DNA from 3 places in the Blautia pseudococcoides genome. Region 1 is predicted to be linked to each of the others. Evidence: riboswitches for the same ligand, from Rfam matches in the RefSeq annotation. Region 1 holds a riboswitch; each other region holds the start of a gene.
What was found. A riboswitch is a leader RNA that binds a small molecule or an ion and turns the genes downstream of it on or off. The one in region 1 is predicted to bind ZMP and ZTP.

Region 1 (7,176 bases):
ACAAAACTCCTGTCATGTTCCCAAACCATTGTGGAGGAAAGTACCACGGGCCGCAACATCTCGTATTGTTGCTGCCATCCTATCAGTCCTCTCCCATTTTTTAGTCAATATAAACTATTATTTGTTTTTATCAGCTTTTTTCTGGTCAATTTAACAATAAATCTCACATTAAAAAAAGTCAACGCAGTTTCATGTGTTTCACATTTGTTTCATTGTTTTCCTGTCTTTCTCATAATAGTATCTATAACTGCAGACAATAATACCTTTGATATTGCATCCACCCGGAATTCCACATATCACCATTTTTTCCTTACATGCAAAAAAGACAACCGAACACCTCTATATGAGGCATCCGATCATCTTTTTTATCATTCCATCTTTGCTTATAAAATAGGTGAGTAGTGCTTCTCCTTACCATACAAAGGCAGTAAAGCTGCAGTCAAGAGTTACTCATGGATCTTAATAACTGCCTTTACAATATCCGCCTTATTCTTCATAGAGAACTCCATAGCCTTATCCGCTTCAGTAAGCGGGAATTCATCTGTCACGATCCCCTTCAGATCGATCTTGCCGTCCGCAACAGCCTGGATCGCCATAGGATAAATATGACGGTAACGGAACACTGTCTTGAAGGTCAGTTCCTTATCAAGAGCGATACTCATAGGCAGGGTCACTTCCCCTGTCTTACTGTATCCCACAAATACAATAGTGGAGCCTTTTCTTGCCATGAGGATGGCCTGTCTGGAGGTCACTTCCGCACCGGCAGTCTCAATCACCAGATCCGTTCCCCTGCCGCCGGTCAGCTCTTTTACTCTCTCCACAACATCCTCTTTCATGCCGTTGATGACGCCTGTGGCGCCCAGTTCCATGGCTTTTTCCAGACGTTTGTCCATCACGTCCACCACGTAAACTTCACTGACACCTCTGGCCTTTAATGCCATCATGGAGACAAGGCCGATACAGCCTGCGCCCATAACAACAGCCTTCTGTCCCAGATGGGCATCTCCCTGGATCGCAGCGTGGAATCCGACTGCCAAAGGCTCAATGAGAGCACCCTCCAGAGTACTGACATTGTCCGGCAGCTTAAAGCAGAGATTCGCCTCATGTGCCACGTATTCCTGGAACACGCCGTCAACCGGCGGAGTTGCAAAGAATACCACATCCGGGCAGAGATTATACTTGCCCTCTTTACAGAATTCGCACTGTCCGCAGGTCTTTCCCGGCTCCAAAGCCACACGGTCACCAACCTGCAGATGCTTTACCTCTCTGCCCACTTCCACTACAACGCCGCCCGGCTCATGGCCCAGTACGAACGGTGGTTTTACCACATAATCCCCGATAGCCCCTGTCTCATAATAATGCAGGTCCGAACCGCAGATTCCCACATAATCCAGCTTTACCAAAACTTCGTCGTCCTTTGGCTGCGGGATGGGTCTTTCTTCAAAATCCATCTTCTGGATATCCGTCATTATTGCTACTTTCATCATGCCTTCCATCTCTTGTTTTCCTCCTCTTGTGATTGTGCATTATGTGACTTCATTATAAGTCAGAACCGTATAGACTACAAGTGAAATTCATGTCTTTTTCCTTCAAATTTCTTTGATTTTTCCCATATCCCAGCGCTGTCTTGAACACTTGCATATTCACAGTCATACCGCTGCCAGATCTGCGCAAAAACCTTCACGATTAAAATAAAAAAGGCAGGGATAAAACCGAAAACCCGGTCCTATCTCTGCCCAAAGCGGAGGCGAAATTATTTAGTGATGGAACAGACGGATGCCTGTAAATGCCATCGCCATATTGTACTTATTGCAGCACTCGATCACTGCATCATCGCGTACGGAGCCGCCCGGCTCTGCGATATATTTAACGCCGCTCTTGTTAGCGCGCTCGATATTGTCTGAGAACGGGAAGAATGCATCAGAGCCTAATGTGACATCCGTCAGTTTGTCAAGCCATGCACGTTTTTCCTCACGTGTAAACACTTCCGGCTTCTCTTTGAAAATCTTTTCCCAGGCCCCATCAGCCAGAACATCCATGTATTCCTCACCGATGTAAACATCAATAGCATTATCTCTGTCAGCACGGCGGATACCGTCGATAAAAGGCAGATCCAGCACCTTCAGGCATTGTCTCAGCCACCAGTTATCAGCCTTCTGGCCTGCCAGACGGGTACAGTGTACACGTGACTGCTGGCCTGCGCCGATACCGATCGCCTGTCCGTCTTTTACAAAACAGACGGAATTAGATTGTGTATATTTCAGTGTGATCAGAGAAATCTTCAGATCCATCAGCGCGTTTGCCGGAATTTCTTTATTCTCTGTCACAATATTGGAAAGCAGCGCATCGTCAATAGAAAGCTCCTGTCTTCCCTGCTCAAATGTGATGCCGAATACTTCTTTATGTTCCAGCGGAGCCGGCTGATAATCCGGATCGATCTGAATCACATTATAATTGCCGTTTTTCTTCTGTTTCAGTATTTCCAGTGCTTCCTCTGTATATCCCGGAGCGATAACACCGTCGGAAACCTCTCTCTTGATCAGCATAGCTGTGTCTTTATCGCACACATCAGACAGGGAAATAAAGTCACCAAAAGAGGACATTCTGTCAGCGCCCCTCGCTCTTGCATAAGCACATGCCAGCGGTGATAATTCACCCATATCATCCACCCAGTAAATCTTTTTCAGCACATCTGACATGGGAATCCCAACTGCCGCACCTGCCGGTGATACATGTTTAAAAGAAGTTGCAGCCGGAAGTCCGGTAGCCTTTTTCAGTTCTTTCACCAACTGCCAGCCATTAAAAGCATCCAGAAAATTAATATATCCCGGCTTGCCGCTGAGAACTTCAATAGGAAGCCCGCTGCCGTCAGCAACATAAATTCTGGAAGGTTTCTGGTTCGGATTACATCCGTACTTTAGCGCTAATTCTTTCATATTTCTGTTCTCCTCTATGCTTCGTACTTATTTGTTTTTATTTACGATCCTTGTCTCATACTTCCCGGTTTCAATATCAATAAACCGCACAAACAGAGACACTTTATTGTCCTCATTCAGGCTCTCCCAAACATTTTTTGTAAACCCATCAATATCATTTGGAATCCCCACCAGCTTCGGTTCTCCCTCAAAGCTTGGCAGCGGATTGCCGTCATGCATATAAGTGTGGATAAAATGTCCTTCCCCGGCTGCCGGGTTCTCATAGGTGAATGTATAACGGTTACATCCCGCAGGACTTCCGTTGCTGCTCTTCAAAATAGACATGGCATAATGGTATGTGCCGTCCTCCACCTGCATAATACCGGAGATCCTCGGTGTATAGTTGGGGCCGTCCGGCTCAAACTCACGAGCCCTTAAGGACTGCTCAAAAGAGATTCCCTGTTCCATACCTTCATAGACCGTATCTGTCTGGTCACCGTTCGTTACGATCGTCTTATTGCCAATCACACGTACCGGTGCATATATGATCAAGCTGGGATCAGTCAGCTTAGACGGGTCAAATGCCTGGGTGCGGATACCCTCTCCCTCTTCCACGAACACACGGTTCCTGCTGTTCTCACTTCTGCCCATGATAAAATATGCTGTAACTGCCTTTGTACCATCCTCGGACTTACCAATAACAATTCCCCTTCCAGGGTATGCATTTTCTCTCAATTCATTCTCAAGTGATAACATTTTCATGAATTCCTTCTCCTTCTCATTTTGACCATGATCATAGCTGCCAATCCATGGGCAACTTTACCCTAATAAAACATAACAACAAAAAAAGCCCACGCTCTGAACATACTTGCCCAGACGGTCGGCTTCCTACGCTTATACTCCCTGTGGTTCATTCCACTTCCGTCAGTCATATAAGCAATTTAAACATTATCACGTAATCTTTCCCTTGTCAACGCTTTTTGACAATTTTTATCAAAAACTTCCCCATACACATTTTAATCCGCCATCCTCTACCTCTTTCGTAAACCAGCCAATACCAGGCAAGGGAAGCAAAGAGCGGTGCTTCCCCTGCCGTCCGCCTTTACCTACCCTTCACATACCTGAAAAATATAAAACTTCAAATAATAAGACTCCTCCGCCGCCCAAAGTATGGGATGATCCGCCGCCTGCGTCCGATACTCCACCTGCCGTAGTCTCTTATGCACATTCCTTGCCGCCTGCCCAATGGTCTGCGTAAACATCTCATAAGACATAAAATGCGAACAGGAGCAAGTCGCCAAAAACCCTCCATCCTTCACCAGTTTCATAGCCCGCAGATTGATCTCCCGGTACCCTTTCACCGCATTCTTAACAGAGTTGCGCGATTTCGTAAACGCCGGAGGGTCCAGGATCACCACATCGAACTTCTCCCCCTCTTTCTCCAGCTTCGGAAGCAGCTCAAACACATCTTCACATACAAATTTTACACTCCCTGAAAGCCCGTTCAGCGCAGCATTTTCTTCTGCCTGCTCCACTGCCAGTTGGGACGCGTCCACCCCTAACACGCTCTTTGCCCCTGCGATCCCCGCATTCAGCGCAAAAGAACCTGTATGTGTAAAGCAGTCCAGTACTTTTGCATCCCTGCATAATTTCTGAATGGCCCGCCGGTTATACTTCTGGTCCAGGAAAAAACCGGTCTTTTGGCCGTCCTCCACATCTACCAGATACCTCACACCATTCTCACATATCTCCACCTTGGTATCAAAAGGCTCTCCCATAAACCCCTTTACCGGTACCATCCCTTCCTGCCTTCTCACCTTTGCATCACTCCGCTCGTAAATGCCCCGGATGGCAGTACCGTCCTTTGCCATCTCTTCCTTCAAAAGCTCCAGGATCTTCCCTTTCAGTCTGTCAATCCCCAAGGCCAGTGACTGCACCACCAAAACATCGGAAAATTTATCCACAACAAGCCCCGGCAGAAAATCCGCCTCACCGAAGATCACGCGGCAGCTGCTTGTGTCCACGGTTTTCTTCCTGTATTCCCAGGCATCCCACACCCGTTTTCTCAAAAAGTCCTCATTGATCTCCTGCTCCGATCTTCTTGTCATCATACGGATCCTGATTTTGGAGTTGGTGTTGATAAATCCTCTTCCCAGGGGATAACCGTCAAAATCGTGGACCACCACCATATCCCCATTCTCAAAACTTCCCAGGATACTGGCTATCTCATTGTCATATATCCACGGACCTCCTGCCTTCAGGGAACGCCCTTCCCCCTTCTTCAGTGTCGCGATCGCCAGACTCATGTGTCTTCCTCCATTTTCTCTATTTTTTCGGTCCCAGCACAATATATGCGATTCCGCATAACAGACCCCCTACCGGGAATAAAACCCAGCTGATCTGCCAGGCATGCTGTAAAAAACTCCAGAGCAGATAAACTGCTGCCGTCACGATCATGATACAGGCCGACCATTTGGCAGCCAGCGGCATATGATCCTCCTCATCCAGTATACGCCTCTGCTCCGGAGTCAGACGTTCACGGTACAGCGGATCGTGCTCTTTGTTATATTCATCTATATTATATCTACTTTTTTCCATCCCTGTATGGACCAGCAGCATGAAGCCCGCACTGACGAGCAAAAGCATCAGAAAGCGGTAAAACGCAGAGGCTTCCACACCTGCAGGTGCGGGCATAAAGTTCTGAAGCTCATCCACCACTACACTTATGAGAATGATTCCCACTCCCGCGGCGATCCTGATGGGAAATCCCCTGTCAAACCGTTCTATCTCCTCCCCGGTGTAAAAAGGCTGTATATAGGGATGCCTTTTTGTAAAGTTAATGTGTCTGATACCCGCCACCACAAATGTCAGAACAGCCACAATAAAGAAAGGAAATATAACAATATCCTGCAGATTTCTCAAAAATCCATTCATCCCATCCAGAAGAGTGCGAAAAGAACACCCCACGATCAGGAAGCCCACGCCAAAGGTAACCGCATTGCCAAATCTTTTCATATGCTCTTCATATTTAGCGGAATCTTCCACCACTTCCGCCTGGGCATCCCCGCGCAGCAGAGTATCCATACTGCAGGAAAACAGTTCACAGAGCAGTATGATCTTTTCCATTTCCGGATAAGAGGTGCCTGCTTCCCATTTGGAAACCGTCTGTCTGGACACTTCCATCCTCTCCGCCAGCTGTTCCTGCGTGATTTCCTCCCGCTTTCTGTAATACTGCAAATTTTCTCCAAAGCTCATAATGATTTCCTCCATTTCTCAATCTTGATCTTGGAATCATTATAGGATTGCCTTCATGTAAACTCTACCAATTTCCTGTTGCTTTTGAGGAAATCCATGTAAACTTACGGTTGCGCCCCGCTGTTTAAACGGGTTTTCACGCTTTTCCACTGAGGATAGAATACATCCATATAGCCATAAAAGATCCGGTTATGCCCCCGTTCCAAAAGGTGTACCAGCTCGTGGATAACCACATATTCCAGACACTCCCTTGGATACTCCGCCAGCCAGACATTGAGCCAGATCCGCTTTTTTTCCACATTACAGGTTCCCCATCTGGTTTTCATATCCCTCAGGCGCCACTCCTCTGCATGGACTCCCACTTTCTGTTCACACTCCTGTATGACTGGGGGCAGAATTTTTTCAAGACGCATTCTGCACTCCTGTTTCTTTGCCTCCCGCTCCAGGCCTGTATATAATTCCCAGGGGGGCAGATTCTGCCCCTTTGTCTTCCGGTGTTCCTCGATCCAATCCATTCTCTCCAGGATAAATCTTCTGATATCGCTCTCCTGCATTTTAAGAGGTGCGGAAACCCGGATGCTTCCGTCCGCACTCACACGCAGATACATATTGCGTATGGCTTTTTTCGTCACCTGGATATTCATTCCGTTTTCCGTCAATTGATAAATCTTTCCCCGTTTTCCGGTTGTCTTTACCATGCCAGGACCTCCGGCCCATTCTCGGTCACAAGCACCATGATCTCCCACTGGGCAGAAGGCAGTCCATCCTCTGTATAAACGGTCCACCCGTCATCCTCGTCAATGAAAATATCACTGGTCCCCATATTTACCATAGGCTCTATGGTAAACATCAGCCCCGGTGCCATTACCATTCCGGTGCCTGTTCGGCCAATGTATCCCACCCATGGGTCTTCATGAAACTCCAGCCCAATGCCGTGTCCCCCGATCTCCTTCACCACGCTGTATCCGTTTTTCTCTGCATGTTCATGGACTGCCTGGCTCATATC
Region 2 (7,176 bases), 2.2 Mb from region 1:
TCCATCAGCAGAGCCGCCGAACCGGTGACAAAAGGCGCCGCAAATGAGGTGCCGGTTCTGGAGGTATACCCCCCGTTTGGCGCTGCTGTTGTAATATCCACACCCGGGGCAGCGATATCAGGTTTTACCATATTGGTGATCCTGGTAAAACCCCGCCCTGAAAAATCAGCGTAAGCCTGGTATCTGGAATTATATGCCCCAACCGAGATCACCCTTGCGGCTGTGGAGGGGATGGTAAGCGTTATCTCCGGCACGGGAAACAGGAAACGCGTACCTTCATTCAATGCCGCGCCTCCCGGCATCCACAAATTGTATCTGCCGTCCACAATCCTCCCCGGTATCAGGTTGATTTTCCACACGCCGCTGTCAATGTAAGTATTCTGGGGGATAAAGTCAATGAAAATCTCCTGGGACAGACTGAACGGACTAGGTTTCCCATAATAGATCAAAATCTGGGTGGTTCCCAGATTAAAGCGCTGAGGCCCCAGTATTTCCTGAAACGGCCCGGCCACCTGACCGTTAGGATGCTGAAGGGAAATATCCATCTGGTCCACATACTGCTTCCAGATCTGTATATTCATCCCAGTCTCATAAGCGCCGATCTGAAACGACGCCGCCTGGCTTTCCCCCTGCCGGAGGGTCCCTGAGGTGTGCACTGCCTTGTTTCCTTCATTCCCCGTTCCCACGCATATAACTGTCCGCCCAAGATTGGAGGCGTTGTCCAGATATGCCTCTATGAGAGATTCCCCGCTGTGGGAACCATAATTATTGCCAAAGCTCAGATTCAGGGCAAGCGGCATTCCCATGGCGATGGACTGGCGGATGCAGTAGTCAATCCCCTGCATCAATTCCGTGGTCCTTGGAAATCCCTCCATCTGCGGCGTCCCCAATTTCACCGCTATGATCTGGCTCTCGGAGGCCACACCTCTGTGAAGCCCCCCGGAAGCCCTGCCGTTTCCTGCGGCGATTCCCAGAACACCTGTGCCATGCCCGCTCAGATCACGGCTTGGGACCGCTGCATACCGCTCCGCCGCCGTCGGTTTCTGAAGCGCCTCATCAATCTGCTCCTTTGTATACTCTGTTCCAATGACATAACCAGCTGGGGGATTCCCGGGCACAGTCTGGTCCCACAGTCTCAGGATGCGGCTGCTCCCGTCTGCATTGCGGAAATCCGGATGGGCATAATCCACCCCCGAATCCACACAGCCCACAAGAACACCTGCCCCAAAAAGCGGCTGTCCCAGTGGTGAAAACCCGCTCTGCACCGGATTAATGCAGGAAGCCGCGCGCCCCTGCTCCACCGCGAAAAATAACCGCTTGGGCATTTCAATAAATTCTACCTGGGGATATTCCGAAAGACTGTCAATCTGGCTCTCCGGAACCGAAAGTATGGCAAATCCCCCCAAAAGCTCCACAGCCTGTATCTCCGGGTTCAGCGCCCCCTGTAGACTTCCGGAATATTTTACAATTAAATCCCACCTTCTCTCTTCCGGCTCAAACCCCACATCCAGTACAAGGGACTTTTCCCGTTCCTGCGGTGTGGCATCCAGGGCCAGATTCAAAAGATTTTCCAGCTTCTGATCCTGCATAACAGCTCCTGGTTTTTTGCGGTATCTCTCCATTATATGCAAAAGGGGCGGCCAAAATCTGTCTTTTTCCAAACAGATTCTGACCGCTCCCTTTATATTATGTATTTAGCGCTTTTGTCTTGGTCATAACATGGTACGGACCTGCCACGAAGAACACACCGCCTATCATATTACCGATGGTCACAAATAAAAGATTATAGAAATAACCTCCTACACTGACTGCTGCATCCCCTGCGTTTAAGATTCCAACTGCCAGAATACTCATATTGGCAATACTATGCTCAAATCCGCAGATCATAAATACGAAAATACACCAGAATACCATGATCAGCTTTCCTGACTCGGATTTCATCTTTAATGCGCACCATACGGCAAGACATACCAGAATATTACAGAAGATTCCCCTTACCAGAAGCTGTACGGGTGTCAGAGACATCTTTGTGGCAGCTACCTGTGCAAAATAAGCTCCTATATCTCCTTTTGGTACTCCGGTAAGCTGGAAGCCAACAACACCTAACAGGGAACCGATAAAGTTTCCGATATAACATAAGATCCATGCCTTGACTGTCTTGCCCCAGGGTACACATCCACTGAAGGATGCACTTCCAAGAACCATATTGTTGCCTGTAAACAGCTCGGCACCCGCCATAATAACAAGGCTCAATGCTGCCGCAAACGCAAAGGCCTGCACTGCTTTCAGCATTGGGGAACCCGCTGCGTTCAATGGTGTTCCCAGAGTAAACGTTACAAAACTTCCGAAGGCAATGAAAAGCCCTGCAGTGATGGAGGATACCATAAAACCAAAGGTATTGTTCTCCATGAAGTTTATCTTACCTTTCGCCGCATTACAGACTGCACTGAATTCATCAAAATACATATATTTTCCCCCGCTTCTTACGCTAACGTATGCATACAAAATTCAGGTACGGCTTTAACCGTACCTGATTTCATCTTTATTCAGTTTTCAATATGGAATTTTATTAGAACAGACCGGAGATCTTTCCTGTCTCATCAACATCAATTCTCTCTGCAGCCGGAACTTTCGGCAGACCTGGCATGGTCATGATCTCACCGGTAAGAGCAACAATGAAGCCTGCACCTGCGGAAATCTTCAGGTTACGAACTGTTACTTCAAAGTCTTTCGGTGCGCCCAGTTTTGTCTGGTCATCTGTCAGGCTGTACTGTGTCTTAGCCACACAGATCGGGCAGTTTCCATATCCAAGAGCTTCCAGCTGAGCAGCCTGTTTCTGAGCATTTGCTGTCAGAACCGCTTTTTTGCCGCCGTAAATCTTCTGAACGATCTGGTTTAATTTGTCCTCAATGCTTCCTTCCAGCTCATAGGAGAATGTAAAGTCATTCTTCTCTTCCACAAGACGTACCACTTCTTTAGCCAGTGCAACGCCGCCTTCGCCGCCTTTTGCCCAAACTTCGGAAAGTGCAACATTTACGCCCAGTTCTTTACATTTTGATTCTACCAGGTCAAGCTCTGCCTTGGTATCTGTGGGGAATGCGTTGATCGCAACAACACACGGAAGTTTGTAAACGTTTGTGATATTGCTTACGTGTTTCAGTAAGTTCGGGAGACCTTTCTCCAGAGCTTCCAGATTCTCGTTATTTAAGTCTGCTTTCGGTACGCCGCCGTTGTATTTCAGGGCACGTACAGTCGCTACGATAACAACTGCGCTCGGTGTCAGGCCAGCCATACGGCACTTGATATCCAGGAATTTCTCTGCACCTAAGTCAGCGCCGAATCCGGCTTCTGTGATAGCATAGTCACCTAATTTCAGTGCCATCTTGGTAGCGATCACAGAGTTACATCCATGAGCGATATTAGCGAATGGTCCGCCGTGAACGATTGCAGGTACATGCTCCAGAGTCTGAACCAGGTTTGGTTTCAGGGCATCTTTCAGCAGTGCACACATAGCCCCTTCTGCATGTAAGTCATGGGCTGTAACTGGTTTCTGCTCGGAAACCTTGCCATATGTATAACCAACGATGATTCTTCCCAGTCTCTCCTTCAGGTCTGTAATGTCTTTTGCCAGACACAGAACAGCCATGATCTCGGAAGCAACTGTGATATCGTATCCGTCTTCCCTCGGACAGCCGTTAGTCTTTCCGCCAAGTCCATCAACTACAAAACGAAGCTGGCGGTCATTCATGTCCACGCATCTTCTCCAGGTAATCTTTCTTGGGTCAATGTTCAGGTCGTTGCCCTGATAAATGTGATTATCCAGCATTGCTGCCAGCAGATTGTTGGCTGCACCGATCGCATGGAAATCACCTGTGAAATGCAGGTTGATATCTTCCATTGGAACTACCTGTGCATATCCGCCGCCTGCGGCACCACCTTTTACACCGAATACCGGTCCCAGGGATGGTTCACGGAGCGCTACCATTACATTTTTTCCTAATTTCTGAAGGCCGTCAGCCAGACCTACTGTTGTTGTGGTCTTTCCTTCACCGGCAGGTGTCGGGTTGATAGCTGTAACCAGAACCAGTTTTCCGTTCGGTTTATCAGATTCTTTTAACAGATTGTAGTCAATTTTAGCTTTGTACTTACCGTACTGCTCCAGATATTTGTCATCAATACCTGCTTTTTCTGCAATCTTTGTAATTTGCTCCATTGTGCACTCCTGTGCGATTTCGATGTCTGATTTGAATCCCATGTTAATACCCTCCTTTTCATAGCAATAGCTTTGTCTTCTGCGTGCATGCCACCACGGTCTGTGTATGAACCTCTTTGAAAAAAAAGGGCAACATTTGTCAATTACACAATTACAAACGTTGCCCAGACGGTCGGCTCTCACTTACATTTTGACTTCACTGTGGTGCTCCACATTGTAATCCGTCAGAAATCAAAACTATTATTTTGTTATGTCTATAATTTATCACAATTTCCGATTACTGTCAATGCTGTATTATATTAAAGATTCACAACAATATTTCGACAATTTTACTCTATTTTCCAGCGATAAACGCCAATACCTCTTCTTTTTTAGGCATAACGCGGAGGGCGCCCTTCTTTGTAGTGATAAGAGAGGATGCACCATTGGAGAATTCCAGCATTTCATAGAGCTGTTTCTCTGTAAGGCCTTCTATTCCGTGCTCCAGCACATAATTCAGCGCACATGCGCCGAAGGTATCGCCTGCCCCTGTCGTCTCAATTGTATTCTCCTGTAAAAACGGCGCATGGAATACTTCTCTGCCCTCATGGAACGCAGTGCTGCCCTCTTTTCCCATTGTTACATTCATCAGCTTCAGATTGGGATACTGAGCAAGCAGTATACGCGCGCCTTCTTTCACATCCTTGGTCCCGGTCATGAATTCCAGCTCTTCCTCTGAGATTTTCAGCAGATCACATTTTGAGAGGCCGTAGGCGATCTGTTCTTTTGCAAGCTCCATGCTGCTCCACAGAGGAGGACGCAGGTTGGGGTCAAAAGAGATGAGAAGCCCGGCTTCTTTTGCAACATCAATGGCTTTGGCAGTGGCTTTGCGCACCCCTTCATGGGTCATGGACAGTGTTCCGAAGTGGAATGCCCTGGCTGATTTTATGTACGCTTCATCTATCTGCTCAATATTCAGCATCATATCCGCACCGGGATTTCTGTAAAACGCAAAGTCCCTGTCCCCGTCCTCAAACGTATGGACAAATGCCAGTGTTGTGTGGACTTCCTGGTTTTCATACAGATGGCTGGTGTCAATACCCAGGCTGTTCAGTGTACTTCTCAGAGATGTGCCGAACTGGTCCTTTCCCACAACTCCCAGAAAAGATGTGGTTTTTCCAAGGTTATTCAGCATAGCCAGCACATTACACGGCGCCCCGCCCGGATTTGCCTCGAAGATGGGATTTCCCTGTCCGCTCACACCGTTCTCCGTAAAGTCGATCAAAAGCTCGCCCAGTGCGATAACATCAAAATTCTTATTCATATATGTTCTCCTTGTCCGTTTTATTCTACTGTGAATTATATTCGTTTTGCCTGCTTTACGCAAGTACCGCGGCATAATTATTCATAAAAAATACATTGGATGTAGAATTTTTGTCACTGCGCAGCTATAGACAGTCTTTTGATTCTTAATGAATCGAAAGGTTTTCTTTAGAATTTCTTTTAAATTGAGCCTGCAATTTCTTTTAAATTTTATGATGTAATGAAAAGGTAAGAAAAATGTCGAAACTGAGGTGATTTTTATGAATATATTGAACCAAATATCTGAGTATGCCTCCATTTGCCCGGAAAGAACAGCCATCTGCTGTGACGGCTTGTCTGTTACTTACGGGGAGCTGGAGTTATATTCTTCCCGCCTGGCCTGCCATCTTGAGCAGCTATGCGGTCAGAACCGTTCTCCCATCGCAGTGTACGGGCACAAACATCCCCTGATGCTTGTATCCTTCCTGGCATGTGTGAGATCGGGCCGGGCCTACTGCCCCATTGACACCTCCGTGCCGGATTCCCGTGCGGAAATGATCCTGGACGCCCTTGATTCACCTGTCTTTTTATCCCTCTCCCCCCTACGGGCTGAATGCAGGGATAAACGCCCCCTTTCCCTGGAGGACATTGATATTATCGTGCATACAGATTTGTCCTGTATGAATGGCTGCCTGGAAAACAGCAGACTAAAGCCGGTTTCCGGGGATGATATTTTCTATATAATATTTACTTCCGGAAGCACCGGTACCCCAAAAGGAGTTACCATCACGGAAACCAATTTAAGTAATTTTCTGGACTGGTCCATCACCCTTGGAACTCCGACCAATGCCAAAAAGGGAAAGGTGTTTCTGAATCAGGCTCCCTTCTCCTTTGATTTGTCTGTTATGGATCTGTACACCTGTCTGGCAGTGGGCGGAACGCTTTGGTGTCTGACAAAAGATGTACAGAAGGATTACCAGAGACTGCTGGATTCCCTGAAACGCTCCGGGGCCTCCATTATGGTTTCCACTCCGTCCTTTGCGGATGTGTGCCTGTCAGACCCTGCTTTTGCCCAGGCCAGCCTGCCCGACCTTGGTCTGTTTTTGTTCTGCGGGGAAACCCTTACGAACCGGACAGCCCGAAAGCTCCTGGAACGCTTTCCTGCTGCAAAAGTCATGAATACATACGGCCCCACCGAATCTACCGTGGCGGTCACCCAGGTGGAGATAACCCCGGAACTGGCAGCCAGTCCATCTCCTCTCCCTGTGGGCAGGGCAAAACCTGGGACCCTGCTGCAGGTCTGCGGTCCGGACGGCAGTGTACTCCCGGAAAGGGAAAAAGGGGAAATAATGATCATAGGCGATACGGTGAGCCCCGGCTACTATCAGAATCCCACACAGACCAAGAGCCGCTTCTTCCCGTATACCAATAAGGGCATCATCATGCCGGCATACCGCACAGGTGACAAAGGGTATCTGAAAGACGGAATGCTCTATTACTGCGGACGCATAGACCTGCAGATCAAGCTGCACGGATACAGAATTGAGCTGGAGGATATTGAAAATAATCTTCTCCGCCTCCCCCAGATAGAAAAAGCCGCTGTACTCCCAAACACGAGGGACGGGCGTGTCAAAAGCATCAGTGCCTATCTGGTCTGCCCCGGCATGACGGCGCCGGAGCGC
Region 3 (7,176 bases), 850 kb from region 1:
GGAGAAAAAATGCTGGGAGAAATACTGGAAAACGTCAGGAGTAAATCGCCTATGATCCAGAACATCACCAATTATGTTACTGCAAATGACTGTGCCAATATTACGTTGGCCTGCGGCGCTTCCCCAACCATGTCGGACGGGGAGGAGGAAGCAGAGGAGATGGGACGCCTCTGCGACGGTCTGAACATCAATATGGGGACCTTGCATCCCCGTTCCGTGAAAGCCATGCTTTTGGCGGGGAAAAGTGCGGGAAGCTGCGGACATCCCATTGTACTTGACCCTGTGGGGGCGGGGGCATCCACATACCGCAGGAAGACAGCGGAACAATTGCTCAGGGAAATTTCTTTTACTGCCATCCGGGGAAATATTTCTGAAATTAAGACCATTGCCGGAGGAGGAAACAGTTCCAAGGGAGTGGATGCTGATGGGGCGGATACTGTGACAGACGAAAATCTGGAAAAGACCATAACATTCGCAAAGGATTTTTCAAAAAAGACAGGGGCAGTGATCGCCATCAGCGGTTGGGAACCCTGTCATGGCAAAGATCACAGGCTGCGGCTGTATGCTCAGCTCCCTCACTGCAGCATATCTGGCAGCCAATCCTGACAGAAGGCTGGAAGCTGTGGCTGCTGCTGTGATCTCCATGGGCCTGTGTGGGGAAAAGGCATTTGAGAAGATGGAAAGTGAGCGCAGGGGCAACGCATCCTGCAGAAACTATCTGATTGATGAGGTATATCATTTGACCGGCAGCGAGCTGGAGAGAGGAGCAAAATATGAACTGCGCTGAGAAAAGAGAAATGGTGAGACGTGCCCTGCTTCTGTATGCCGTTACGGACCGATCCTGGGTGGGGGAAAAGACAATTTATGAGCAGGTAAAAGCATCTCTGGACGGAGGTATTACGCTTTTGCAGCTCAGGGAAAAAGAGATGCCGTATGAGGATTTTCTGCGTGAGGCAAAGGATATAAAGGCTCTTGCCGCCAGTTACCGTGTCCCCATGATGATCAATGACAATGTGGACCTTGCCCTGGCTGTGGATGCGGACGGCGTACATGTGGGGCAGAGCGATATGGAGGCGGGAAGCGTCAGGGAAAAACTGGGCCAGGATAAGATCATCGGCGTCTCCGCCCGGACTGTTTTAGAGGCTTTGCGGGCAGAAAAAGCGGGGGCGGATTATCTGGGCGTGGGGGCAGTGTTTTCCACCTCCACCAAAGAAGACGCGGATGTAATCGCATGGAATACCCTGAAAGAGGTCTGTCAGGCGGTATCCATCCCTGTTGTGGCGATCGGCGGAATTAAGAAAAATAACGTGATGCAGCTTGCCGGAAGCGGTGCGGCAGGCATTTCCGTCATATCCGGCATTTTTGGACAGCCGGATATCAGAACCGCCTGTGAGGAACTGCTGGCACTGGCTAAGGAGATGATAAAAAAATGAGAGGGATAAAGGGTGCCATATTCGACGCGGATGGCACACTCTTTGATTCTATGGGGCTGTGGGACCAGGCAGGAGAGCTCTATCTGAAACGAAAGGGAATCAGGCCCCGGAAGGATATCCGCCAAAAACTGGAGACCATGACAATGGAAGAGTCTGCAGAATATTTCCGCACCAGCTATGGGATTTTGCTCCACAAGGACCAAATCATTGACGAATTTAATACCATGATATATGACTATTATAAAGAGGAAATCCGGATCAAACCGGGACTGCTTTCCGTGCTGGAGGATTTAAAGAGCCGGGGTATCAGAATGTGTATCGCCACATCCACAAACAGGCTTCTTATAGAAGCTGCGCTTAAAAATAACGGAATTGATTCATATTTTACTGGTATCCTCACTTGTACGGAGGCGGGAGCCGGTAAAAGAAATCCACGAATATATGAGATGGCGATGGGAATCATCGGTACAAAAAAAGTAGAGACATTAGTGCTGGAAGATGCATATTTTGCGGCGGAAACAGCGAAAAATGCCGGATTTTTACTGGCAGTTATTCGTGATCTTTATTCGGAAAAAGACAGAGGAAAATTGCTTAAACTGGCTGATGTTTATCTTGAAAAATGGGAAGATTGGGGGCATAAAATGTGAAAAAAGTATTGACTATTGCCGGATCAGACTGCAGCGGAGGAGCCGGAATCCAGGCGGATATTAAAACCATAACAGTCCATAAGATGTACGCCATGAGTGTGATCACAGCACTCACGGCGCAGAATACAACAGGTGTATATGGGATACAGGAGTGTGACGCGGAATTTGTAGGAAAACAGATGGACTGCATTTTCACAGATATCCGCCCGGATGCAGTAAAAATCGGTATGGTCTCCAACGAAAAGATCATACGGGAAATTGCCGGAAGGCTGAAAAAATACCAGGCGCAGGATGTGGTATTAGACCCGGTCATGATATCCACAAGCGGCAGCAGACTCCTATCGGAGGATGCCTCTGAAGCGCTGAGAGAGGAGCTTTTCCCTCTGGCAGCAGTGGTGACACCAAATCTTTCGGAAGCGGAAGCACTCTGTGGTTTTTCTGTGGGCAGCCCCAAGGATATGAAACGAGCCGCAGAAAAAATAGCAAAGTATGGCTCCGGTGCGGTTCTGCTAAAAGGCGGCCATTTGAAAAATGGAGCGGATGATCTTTTATATGAGAAGGGCAGATGTACCTGGTTTTCCACAAAGAGGATAGAAAATCCCAATACACACGGAACAGGATGCACCTTGTCTTCCGCCATTGCCTGTAGTCTTGCTGCAGGATATCCTCTGGAAAGAAGCGTAAAGAATGCCAAAAATTACCTGACCGGTGCGCTGCAGGACGGGCTTGATCTGGGAAAGGGCAGCGGACCTTTGAACCATATGTACAGATTACCTCCTTTTGCAATTGGCTATCCATTTCGGTGATCCGTAATAATTTTTGTAATATGTATACGAAAAAGAACATAAAAGATTCGTTCCTTTTATTGACAATTCTTAAAAAAATGCATTATACTACAGATGTTATATAACTGGCGGAAGTGGAATGAACCACAGGGAGTATAACGTTGATTTAGCCGACCGTCTGGGCAGAAGTTGTCTGGATAGGACCGGCTTTTTTTAATATATCCGGTCCGGTCTAAAGGCAGCTTCTACACAATTATTGTCTTAGAAGGAGGACTTGCAAAGATGAATAACTTCAAACAATGGGATGGATTTAAAGGTAGAATCTGGAAGGAAGAAGTCAATACTCGTGACTTTATCCAGCACAACTACGAACCGTATGAAGGAAATCAGGAGTTCCTGGAAGGCCCCACCGAAGCAACGGAAAAACTCTGGTCTGCACTGTCAAAACTGCAGAAAGAGGAACGTGCAAAAGGCGGCGTTCTGGATATGGATACGGAGATTGTATCCTCACTGACTTCCCATGGGCCGGGCTATATCAGTGAAGAATTAAAAGACCTGGAAAAGGTAGTAGGGCTTCAGACCGACAAACCACTGAAACGGGCATTTATGCCTTATGGCGGTATTAAAATGGCAGAGGATTCTTGTACATCCAATGGCTATACACCGGCTCCGGAGCTTCATAAAATCTTTACAGAATATCATAAAACTCATAATCAGGGTGTCTTCGATGCGTATACACCGGAGATGAAAAAAGCCCGTCATAACAAAATCATCACAGGACTTCCGGACACTTATGGCCGTGGCCGTATTGTGGGCGACTACAGAAGAGTGGCGCTTTACGGTGTTGATTTCCTGATGGAAAAGAAAAAAGAAGATTACGATAACTGCGGCTGTGGTATCATGACAGATGAGATCATACGTCAGAGAGAAGAGATTTCCATGCAGTACCGTGCCCTTGCTGATATGAAAAAAATGGCTATGAGCTATGGATATGATATCTCAAAACCGGCACAGAACGCTAAGGAAGCAGTTCAGTGGCTGTATTTCGGATACCTGGCTGCCATCAAGACACAGAATGGTGCAGCCATGAGTGTGGGCCGTGTGGGAACTTTCCTGGATATTTACATGCAGAGAGATCTGGAAAATGGTACACTGACGGAAAAAGAAGCACAGGAGCTGGTAGACCATTTTATCATGAAGCTGAGAATGGTTAAGTTTGCCCGTGTTCCTTCTTACAACCAGCTCTTCTCCGGAGACCCGGTATGGGCTACCGTGGAGGTGGCAGGCATGGGTCAGGACGGCCGTTCCATGGTCACAAAGACAGATTACAGAATCCTCCGCACACTGGAGAATATGGGTCCTGCGCCGGAACCGAACCTGACGGTTCTCTACTCATCAAGACTGCCTGAAAACTTTAAGAAATACGCTGCATTTATCTCTGTGGAGACCAGCTCTATCCAGTATGAAAATGACGATGTGATGCGGCCGGTATGGGGAGATGACTATTCCATCTGCTGCTGTGTATCAGCTACCCAGACAGGAAAAGAAATGCAGTTCTTCGGAGCCCGTGCAAACCTGGCAAAATGCCTCTTATATGCCATCAACGGCGGTATGGATGAGAAGTCAAGGGTTCAGGTGGGACCTGAATATAAACCGATCACTTCCGATTACCTGGAATATGATGAGCTTGTCCGCAAATATGAAATTATGATGGACTGGCTGGCAGGGCTGTATGTAAATACCCTGAACCTGATCCAGTATATGCACGACAAATATTATTATGAAGCAGCAGAGATGGCACTGATCGATACAGATGTGCGCAGAACTTTTGCAACAGGAATTGCAGGCTTTTCCCATGTGGTGGATTCCCTGTCCGCTGTGAAATACGCCAAGGTAAAAGTTGTGCGTGATGAGGAAGGAATGGCAGTGGACTTCGAGACAGAGGGTGATTTCCCCCGCTACGGTAATGACGATGACAGAGCAGATGATATTGCGGTATGGCTGCTGCACACATTCCTGGAAAAGTTGAAAAAATATCCGACCTACCGGAATTCCGAGCCGACCACATCCATCCTGACCATCACTTCCAATGTGGTTTACGGAAAGGCAACAGGAGCGCTGCCGGATGGCAGAAAAGCGGGAGAACCGCTTTCACCCGGTGCGAACCCAAGCTACGGTGCAGAGAAAAACGGCCTTCTGGCTTCCCTGAACTCTGTTGCAAAGCTTCCATATGAGTGGGCACTGGACGGAATCTCCAACACACAGACCATCAACCCAGGTGCCATCGGACATTCTGAGGAGGAGAGGATCAACAATCTGATGCACATTCTGGACGGATACTTTGACCAGGGTGCACATCACTTAAATGTGAATGTGTTTGGCATTGAGAAGCTGGTGGATGCCATGGAACATCCGGAAAAAGAGGAGTATGCAAACTTTACGATCCGTGTATCCGGTTATGCGGTTAAATTCATTGATCTGACACGCGAGCAGCAGCTTGACGTGATCGCCCGCTCCGCACATGAGCGCATTTAGTTCGAGAAAAGGCTCCATCCATTCGATCGAAAGCTTTGGTTCCGTGGACGGGCCAGGGGTCCGGTTTGTGATTTTTCTGCAGGGCTGCAGGATGCGCTGCCAGTTCTGCCACAATCCGGATACCTGGAGCACCAGCTCCATGGATATGATGTCAGCAGATGAGGTGTTAGGGCAGGCTCTGCGCTATAAAGCCTACTGGGGAGACAAAGGCGGAATAACCGTCAGCGGCGGGGAACCGCTGCTCCAGATGGACTTTTTGCTGGAGCTTTTTACAAAGGCTAAGGAAGAAGGGGTGCATACGGTCCTGGATACTTCCGGAAATCCGTTTTCCAGGCACGACCCGTTTTTCCATAAATTCAGCCGCCTTATGGAAGCCACGGATTTACTTCTCCTTGACATCAAACAGATTGACAGCGCAAAGCATAAAATCCTGACAGGATGCAGCAACGAAAACATCCTTGATATGGCTGGATATCTGGCCGAAATCAACAAGCCTGTATGGATTCGCCACGTTCTCGTGCCGGAACGGAACGATTATGACGAAGACCTGATACGGCTGGACGCATTTGTAAAAGGCCTGGGCAATGTTCAGCGCTTTGAAGTGCTGCCATACCATACGCTGGGGGTTTTTAAATGGCAGGATATGCGCATCCCTTATCCCCTGCAGGGGATTGACCCTCCCACGAAAGAGCGGGTGGAGAATGCCAACCGGCTGCTTCATACAAGTGAATATACAGGTTATCTGAACGCATAGGAAGAGCGGCAGCGGAAATTGATATGATAGATTTCCGCTGCCGCTCTGCATTTTGGAAGTATCTGCTAAAAATAATAATCCGGCGTTGAGTTTGTCCTGCATTTATGCTATCATTAGAAACTGGAATGCGAATAAATATTCTGCTGCGGAAGGGAGCTGTGATATGATACTCGACGTGATTTTAGATGCTTTGCTGGATACAGCCAAGCTGATTCCTTTCCTGTTCCTGACTTATCTGGTCATGGAATATCTGGAACATAAAACAAAGAATAAGTCTAAGCAGATCATGCAAAAGTCAGGGCATTTTGGGCCTCTCATTGGCGGTGTGGCAGGTGCGTTTCCCCAGTGTGGGTTCTCAGCCGCTGCAGCCAGCCTTTACTCCGGAGGCGTCATATCAGCGGGAACTCTGCTGGCTATTTTTCTTTCCACTTCAGATGAAATGCTTCCTATCTTTATCTCCGAATCTGTGGCAGCAGGTACAATCCTGCGGATCCTGGGTCTGAAAGTTGTTCTTGGAGCTGTATCCGGGTCTGCCATTGATGTATTATGGCGTTTTGGCGGCAAGAAGAGGAGAGAGCGGGAAGAACATAATCATATACACAGGGAACATCATGAGAAAGATATCCATGATCTGTGCGAATCCGAACACTGCCATTGTGAGAACGGCAGCATTATCAAATCGGCTTTTTTACACACGCTTCAGATTACGGTCTTCATCTTTCTCATATCCCTGGTGATCGGATTCTGCGTGGAATTGGTGGGAAGTGACAAGATCGGATACTTTATCAGCACAAAACCGGTTGTTGGTGTGTTTTTGGCCGCACTGGTAGGACTGATCCCTAACTGTGCCTCCTCTGTGGTGATCACCCAACTCTACCTGACCGGTATTCTGGGAGCCGGACAGATGATGGCGGGACTTCTGGTAGGCGCGGGCGTAGGTATTCTGGTGCTCTGCAGAACCAATAAGGGAGTGAAAGAAAACCTGGGACTCATAGGGATTTTATACGGAACAGGCGTGTTCT

Region 2: linked by a shared signal. The riboswitch ahead of A4V09_RS23420 (formate--tetrahydrofolate ligase) and the one ahead of A4V09_RS13315 (IMP cyclohydrolase) in region 1 are both predicted to bind ZMP and ZTP.
Region 3: linked by a shared signal. The riboswitch ahead of pflB (formate C-acetyltransferase) and the one ahead of A4V09_RS13315 (IMP cyclohydrolase) in region 1 are both predicted to bind ZMP and ZTP.

The regions. Positions count from the first base shown of each region.
Region 1 covers NZ_CP015405.2:2,790,326-2,797,501, forward strand. Annotated here, with positions in the region: gene A4V09_RS13300 (hypothetical protein) at 1-59, opposite strand, end outside; gene A4V09_RS13305 (NAD(P)-dependent alcohol dehydrogenase) at 447-1,496, opposite strand; gene A4V09_RS13310 (phosphoribosylaminoimidazolecarboxamide formyltransferase) at 1,758-2,936, opposite strand; gene A4V09_RS13315 (IMP cyclohydrolase) at 2,964-3,677, opposite strand; ZMP/ZTP riboswitch at 3,779-3,857, opposite strand; gene A4V09_RS13320 (class I SAM-dependent rRNA methyltransferase) at 4,022-5,221, opposite strand; gene A4V09_RS13325 (helix-turn-helix transcriptional regulator) at 5,241-6,170, opposite strand; gene A4V09_RS13330 (M48 family metallopeptidase) at 6,275-6,868, opposite strand; gene A4V09_RS13335 (methionyl aminopeptidase) at 6,862-7,176, opposite strand, start outside.
Region 2 covers NZ_CP015405.2:4,993,725-5,000,900, reverse strand. Annotated here, with positions in the region: gene A4V09_RS23430 (S8 family peptidase) at 1-1,589, opposite strand, end outside; gene A4V09_RS23425 (formate/nitrite transporter family protein) at 1,687-2,466, opposite strand; gene A4V09_RS23420 (formate--tetrahydrofolate ligase) at 2,570-4,255, opposite strand; ZMP/ZTP riboswitch at 4,369-4,455, opposite strand; gene A4V09_RS23415 (carbohydrate kinase family protein) at 4,548-5,516, opposite strand; gene dltA (D-alanine--poly(phosphoribitol) ligase subunit DltA) at 5,776-7,176, shown strand, end outside.
Region 3 covers NZ_CP015405.2:1,939,472-1,946,647, reverse strand. Annotated here, with positions in the region: partial or broken gene thiM (hydroxyethylthiazole kinase) at 10-787, shown strand; gene thiE (thiamine phosphate synthase) at 774-1,433, shown strand; gene A4V09_RS09215 (HAD family hydrolase) at 1,430-2,080, shown strand; gene thiD (bifunctional hydroxymethylpyrimidine kinase/phosphomethylpyrimidine kinase) at 2,077-2,886, shown strand; ZMP/ZTP riboswitch at 2,977-3,056, shown strand; gene pflB (formate C-acetyltransferase) at 3,148-5,400, shown strand; gene pflA (pyruvate formate-lyase-activating protein) at 5,387-6,154, shown strand; gene A4V09_RS09195 (putative manganese transporter) at 6,318-7,176, shown strand, end outside.